Regions from separate parts of the Arthrobacter sp. CP30 genome, predicted to be linked through region 2. Evidence: riboswitches for the same ligand, from Rfam matches in the RefSeq annotation. Region 2 holds a riboswitch; the other holds the start of a gene.
What was found. Region 2 has a riboswitch for S-adenosylmethionine ahead of ACTIMO_RS05895 (AmiS/UreI family transporter). Riboswitches for the same ligand answer to the same signal wherever they lie in the genome.

Region 1: linked by a shared signal. The riboswitch ahead of ACTIMO_RS11955 (ABC transporter substrate-binding protein) and the one ahead of ACTIMO_RS05895 (AmiS/UreI family transporter) in region 2 are both predicted to bind S-adenosylmethionine.

Annotation. Positions count from the first base shown of each region.
Region 1 is NZ_JBQEMM010000008.1:109,796-112,999, forward strand. Features, by position in the region: gene ACTIMO_RS11955 (ABC transporter substrate-binding protein) at 1-1,220, opposite strand, end outside; SAM riboswitch class IV at 1,371-1,497, opposite strand; partial or broken gene ACTIMO_RS11960 (SDR family oxidoreductase) at 1,724-1,867, opposite strand; gene ACTIMO_RS11965 (carboxymuconolactone decarboxylase family protein) at 2,463-3,035, opposite strand; gene ACTIMO_RS11970 (nucleoside/nucleotide kinase family protein) at 3,145-3,204, opposite strand, start outside.
Region 2 is NZ_JBQEMM010000003.1:139,264-142,467, reverse strand. Features, by position in the region: gene ACTIMO_RS05900 (acyl-CoA dehydrogenase family protein) at 1-679, opposite strand, end outside; gene ACTIMO_RS05895 (AmiS/UreI family transporter) at 742-1,353, opposite strand; SAM riboswitch class IV at 1,389-1,502, opposite strand; gene ACTIMO_RS05890 (spore photoproduct lyase family protein) at 1,702-2,805, shown strand; gene pdxS (pyridoxal 5'-phosphate synthase lyase subunit PdxS) at 3,024-3,204, shown strand, end outside.

The DNA of each region.
Region 1 (3,204 bases), on a different contig from region 2:
ACCTCGACGGTGAGCCGCGCGCCGTCCCTGGTGCGGAAGCCATCTGCGTCCCGCCCCGTCCAGCCGGCCTCGTCGAGGAGCGCGTCCGCTCGTGCCGGATCGTAGGTCAGCACGCCCTCGACGGTCGGATCGTAGTACTTGCTCTCCTTCGAGAGGAAACTGTCGATCGGTGTGTAGGTGCCGAACCCGAGGCTCTCGGTCACCGCTTCGGTGTCGACGGCAGCGGCGAAGGCCTGGCGGACGGCGAGATCGTCGAACGGAGCGCGCGCCAGGTTGAAGCCGAGCACGTAGGGACTGCCCGTCCTCGGCAGGTTCTCGTACACGAAGTTCGGGTCCGCCTGCACCGCTGCCGCGTTCTGGGGTGCCAGGTTCTCGGTGAGGTCGTACTGTCCCGAGACCAGGGACTGGTGCCGGATCACCGGTTCCGCGACGAGGGTGACCTCGACGCCGTCGAGGTGGGCCGCGCCCTCACCCTCGAGCCACGCGGGCGCCCAGTCGTAGTCCTCCCGCTTCGCGTAGCTGATGCTCTGCCCGGGCCGGTAGTCCTCCACGGTGAACGGGCCGGTGCCGATGGGATTCTGGCAGAGGGTCTCCGGGGACTCGGTGATGGCCTTGCCCGAGTTCATGCCGAGCCAGGACTGCGCGAGTGTGTAGAGGAACGGCGTGTAGGGGTAGGCGAGGTGTGCTTCGAAGGTGTACTCGTCCACGACCGTCCCGTCCACGTACGGGGCGATGTAGGCGGCGGCCAGGGGCGACTTGGTGGCCGGGTCCCGCATGTGCTCCAGGTTCTGTCCGAAGACCTCCGCGTTCCAGGGTGACCCGTCGCTGAACGTGACACCTTCGCGCAGGCGGAAGGTGTACGTCCTGCCGTCCTCGGAGATCTCCCAGGACTCGGCGAGGTACGGCGCGATCTCCCCGTCCTCGTCCAGGGTCACGACGTTGTCGTAGATGAGACGCCCGAGGAACTGCTGCTGCGTGGCCGAGATACCGTGCCCGTCGAGGCAGCCGGGCTCTGCGGAGATGGAGACGTCGAGGATGCCACCGGACACCGGCTCGGTGCCTGCCGGCGCGGTGGATCCCGTGGGTCCGGCGCATCCGGCGAGGACGACGATCAGGGTGACGGCGCCGAGGGCCGTCCGTGACAGCGGCGTGCGGAAGGGTAGGGCGGAGGTGAATGCACCGGATGAATTCCGGGCAGGATGGATCGACATTTCAGGCATGGTGAATTCCCTCGGGAAAAAGGACGCATTCGAGCGAAGGGCGTCCGGAGAAAGGTGCAAGCAGTCCCTCGTCAGCAGCGCAGGGCGCGACGTCGGGACAGGGAGAGAAATGCTAGGGGAGTGCTGGACAGCTCACGGCGAAGCCCTTTCGGAGTGCTCTTGCCCGCACCGGTCCGGCGCATGCGCCGGGGTGGAGGCCGCTTCGTCATCCGAACCACCCAGGAACATGGGGTTGGTGCGCGGTCCAGTCGGAGCTTTCCGACCGCGTCTCTTGAAGCTGTCCCAACTATAAGCAGAGTGCTGATGGCTTGGGGAAACAAAAGAAGTAATGTGACGCGAAGATTCGATCATCTATCGAAAGTGCAGGGAATTCGGCGAAGGCGCCTTCGAGGTGTCCAGAAGGACACGCCGCAATTCCCTGCACTCCGGAAAGGCGCGCACGTGAGAATCCCCGGCGGTGCCGCTCATCGTCACCGACAGCGCGTCGCGGATCCCGCGCAGGCCTAGGAGATCTGCAGACCGCCATTGATGTCGTAGGTGGCCGCGGTGATGTAGCCGGCGTCGGGTCCCACCAGGAAGCAGATCAGCGCGGCGATGTCATCGACGGTGCCCACACGTCCCATCAGGATGTCCCTGGACCATGCCGCAGCCGTGAGGTGCGGTGACGATCCTCGGACGACGCGGACGACGCGGACGGAGCAGATCGTGCTTCGTCGACGACCGGACCGTACGGTCAGGCGTGTGCGCCGACTGCCCTGGGGGGTCGTGCGTCCCCGGTGCATCCGGCAGCGCGCATGGTGTCCTCCTGGTCATGACGGACGCCACAAAATGAATGGCGTTCATTATTTCTGGATCACTGTAGAGGACGTGACTGATCCGGCACAAGCCCTTCGGCAAGAGACGGCCGATGTCCTGCTCGCCATGGGCATCACGAAGGGCACTCCGGCCGTCGAGAGAAAGACAGCGCCGTCGACACCTGTGAGGAGCTCGCCGGGAATGGAGCGGCAGGAGCGGATTCTATGAGCCCGCTGCAGACCCGCTGTCATTCGACGTGGAGTCGGCGCAGCCTGGACGAGGGGTGATCGTCGAAGCTAGTTGACATAATGTAGATTATCGGCAAATTACCAGTCCCTCTGGAAGGGGCCATCCGGTTCCTGAAGGTCTTGCCCGCACCGGTGCGAGAACTGCGGGCCGCGGCATCATCGGTCGTTGACCGTCAGCTCTGGAAGCGCCACGGATGATCTACCGAAGCTGATCGAGAAGTGCAGATGTCAGGGTCGCGCTCAGGCCGGGCGGAACATCCACGTCCGCGCCCAGCGCCTGCAGGGCGCGGCTGAGGTAGTTACGGGCGGCCGCCGCAAGAGCGATCTCCACGATCTCCGGGTCCGTGAACCCCTCGGCGCGCAGGGCGAGTGCGTCGGCGTCGGTCATCGACGCCGACGCGGTGCTCATCTTCTCGGCGAAGACCATCATCGCCACCTCAGGAGACGACAGGCCCGCCGTGCGGTAGTCCCGGGCAAGGGCCGTCAGTTCCTCCTCGCCGATGTAGGGCAACGCCTTCCGGCCGTGCGCGAGCCGACAATGCCTGTTTCCGATGCCCAGGGCCGCAGCGAGCGTCACCAACTCGTATCGCCGGGGGTCCATCGACCCGGCGATCGCGCTGATCAGTCCCTCCCACGCACGGTAGGCGGGAGGATGCAGCGCAAGGACCTTGGTGTGCGCCGCGACGTAGCCGAGGGAGTCGGCATCCTCGCCATAGATGGCGGCGATCTCGCCCGTCGCCTCGCTCTCGGACACCTGCTCGAGAATGCTCACTGTCGGACCTCCTGCAGTACGTCGGGCCTCCAGCATCAGGCGTCGGAGAACGGCAGGCCAGAGCAGGCGGCACCGGTGAACGCTTCCCGCGCCGTCGCGGACTCCCCGATCAAGGTCGGGCGGGTTGCCAGGCGGAGAGGTCGAGGACCCGGTCCGCACGGTCACGGGT
Region 2 (3,204 bases):
AGTCGATGACGTTCTCGGCGTCGACGCGTGCTGCGTCGAACGTCGACGTCCCGGAGCCGGTGGTCTGCTGGCCGAAGCCGTCCCAGTCGTCGGCGTGCGTGACCCCCGGCTGGTGGGCACTGACGACGGCGATCACCTTGACGCCGTTGTCGGTGCGCTGGGCGAAGGTGTCGATCCAGTCGGCGAAGATGCTGCCTGTGGAGTAGTACTTGGTGCCGCTGACGAGGAACCCCCCGGAGTCCGGATCGGGACTGACCTTGGTGATCACGTCGCCGATCGTGACGCCGCCCACCTCGGTCCAGGAGTTCCCGACCGTCTCGCCGTCGACGAACCGCCTGAGCCACGTCTCGCGGTGCGGGCCCGAGGAGACCAGCCGGTCCTCCACGAAGGCGAAGTGACCACGCAGGGCCTGCGGGATGTTCGGGTCGGCCGCGGCGAGCTCGGTGAGCAGCCGGAACAGCTGGGGTAGGGAGGCGCCGAAACCGCCGACGGCCACGGGGACCCGGAGGGCGCCGAAGCCCGCGTCGATCAGGGCACGGATCTCGGCGCGGGGGAGTTCGTGCTCACGGTCCCGCCGCGAGGCTCCGTCGGCGATCCTGGCGAAGAGCGGGCGGAAGCGGGCGGCGAGGAGCTCGTAGTCGGCATCGGCAGTGCGGGTGATGTTCGTGATGGTGGTCATGACGGACCTTTCGATGAAGGGATGCAGGGCGGACAGGGCGCGGGAGGGGTGCAGAGCGGTTGTCAGGCGTCGACGGCGACCGGCTGCGCGGCGATGACCGGTACGGGCCGGCCGCCGAGGGTGACGGCGACCGCGAAGAGGGTACCGAGGACCACGGCCGTCGCGATGACGGCCGTCGTCCTGCCCGGCCAGGCGCCGTTGAGGCCGAGCAGCGCGGGGACCACGGTGCTGATTGTGCCCACGAGGATCGCGCTCCAGCCCGTGACCCGCGTGAGGCGCTCCGCGCCGCGGGCGAGGAGCAGGAAGAACAGGGTCCAGAGCGCGGCCCAGCTGATCCAGAGCACCGAGCTCACGGGGTCCTCGCGGGCTGCCGTGCCGGCGAGGACGAGGGCGAGCACGGCGACGAAGCCGCAGAACCAGCCGACGCCGGCCGATCCGAGGCCTGCGACCGAGCCCAGCCCCACGTACAGGTAGGTCAGGCCGAACAGGACGATCCCGGCCGCCGATCCGGCGGCGCCGGGATCGGACGAGGCGACGAGCAGCGCCACGACCAGTTGCAGCAGGCCGATCGCGATGTTGAAGAAACCGGCGTCGCGCGGGGTCACGCGGCCGAGCAGGGAGACGCCGTTGATCAGCAGGGCGGCCCCGGAGAGCAGGAGGCAGATGTACGACATGGGTGTCCCGTCGTCAGGACGCGGACCAGGGGTGCGCGCCGTGCTTGCCCCGACGCGGGCTGCGCGGGGCCTGATCCTCACCTGGGGCACCCCGCCACGGAGGGGGTTGCCGTCCGACGAGCCAGGGCTTCGCGTCGGAACTCTTGATCTGTCCTCCGAGGCTAGGCCGTCCCACCGCCGGTGTGCCGGAATGCGTCGGAGCGTGACCCCCGATGACCTCCGATGACGCCCCGCAGCCTCACGTGGCAGACCGGGATGCTCGGTCCGCCTCGCCCCGGAGACCGGTGCCCGACACCCGTCGCCCGCGGAACATAAGCACCCTTCGCAGTGTTGTAGAAGGTGATGATGATGCCCCAGGAACAGGATCTGACCACGATCACCCCCACGCGCCTGTGGGTCCCGCGCCATGTGCTGATCACGCGTGCAGCCTCCGACCTACCGCACACCGCGGAGATCGTCCGCCGCTGCGAGGCAGCCGGAGTGGAGGACATCCGCGTCCTCCCCGGTAATGCCCTGACGGGGCTCCGCGGCGCCACGGAACGGGAGACCTATGCGTCGGCGAAGTACACGCTGGCCGTCGTCGTCGCACCGCCCAGTGCGCTGAAGCCCCAGCCGATCCCCCCGAGTGCCGACTGGCGGATCGACCTCGCGAAGGGTTGTCCCGCCCACTGCCAGTACTGCTATCTGGCCGGCTCGCTCCAGGGTCCGCCGGTGACCCGCGTCTACGCGAACCTCGACGACGTCCTCGACGGGGTGCGCACGCACGCCGGCCGGGGCTCCGTGACCAGCGGGACCATCGAGCGAGGTGGCGAGGGCACCACCTTCGAGATGTCCTGCTACACCGATCCGCTCGGCATCGAGAGGGTGACGGGCTCGCTCGCGGCGGCGATCTCCCGCGTGGGCTCGGGCGAATTCGGCGAGGACGTCCAGCTGAGGTTCACCACGAAGTTCGACGACGTCGGCGAGCTGGTGACGCTGGATCACGGCGGCCGGACACGGGTGCGCTTCTCGGTCAACGCCGCCGAGGTGGCCAACCGCTTCGAGGGCGGGACGGCCAGGATGCCCGCACGGCTCACGGCGCTCCGCGCGGTCGCGGCGGCAGGCTACCGTGTGGGCCTGACCATCGCCCCCATCATGCCCGTCCCCGGCTGGCGTGAGCAGTACGGCGCGTTGCTCAACGACGTCGCCGCTGCCCTCGACGGCATCGAGGACGTCGACCTCACGGCCGAGATCATCACGCACCGGTTCACGCCCGCCAGCAAGGAGGTGCTGCTCGGCTGGTACCCGCGGACGAAGCTCGAGATGGACGAGGACCTGCGGAGTCGGAAGCGCTCGAAGTTCGGTGGGATCAAGTACGTGTACCCGAAGCAGACCATGAGCGAGATGCGGACCTGGTTCGTCGACGAGCTCGAGCGGCGCGTCCCGGCGGCGCGCCTCCTCTACTGGACCTGATCGGGGCATCCGGGCGTATCCGCCCGGTCCGCTGAACTCCAGGTGCAAGCCCCGTGATAGGACCGCCCCCGGCCGAGTGCCACGGCCTGTCAGCACCCACCGCCCCCCTGGAAACGGGCGGGCCGGCAGCTCTCCCAGGGGCCGCCACGGCGGCCGGAACAGTGCCCCGGGCGTCGTATCATGAAGGGTCAGCTTTTTTCTACCTTGAGGGGCAAGTTGTGTCCACCGTTGAAGACAATTCGGCAACCACAGCACAGACCGGCGGAAGCCGGGTCAAGAGGGGTATGGCTGAAATGCTCAAGGGCGGCGTCATCATGGATGTCGTCACAGCCGATCAGGCCCGCATCGCCGAGGACGCCGGCGCAGTGGCCGTCATGGCGCTCGAGCGAGTTCCCGCGG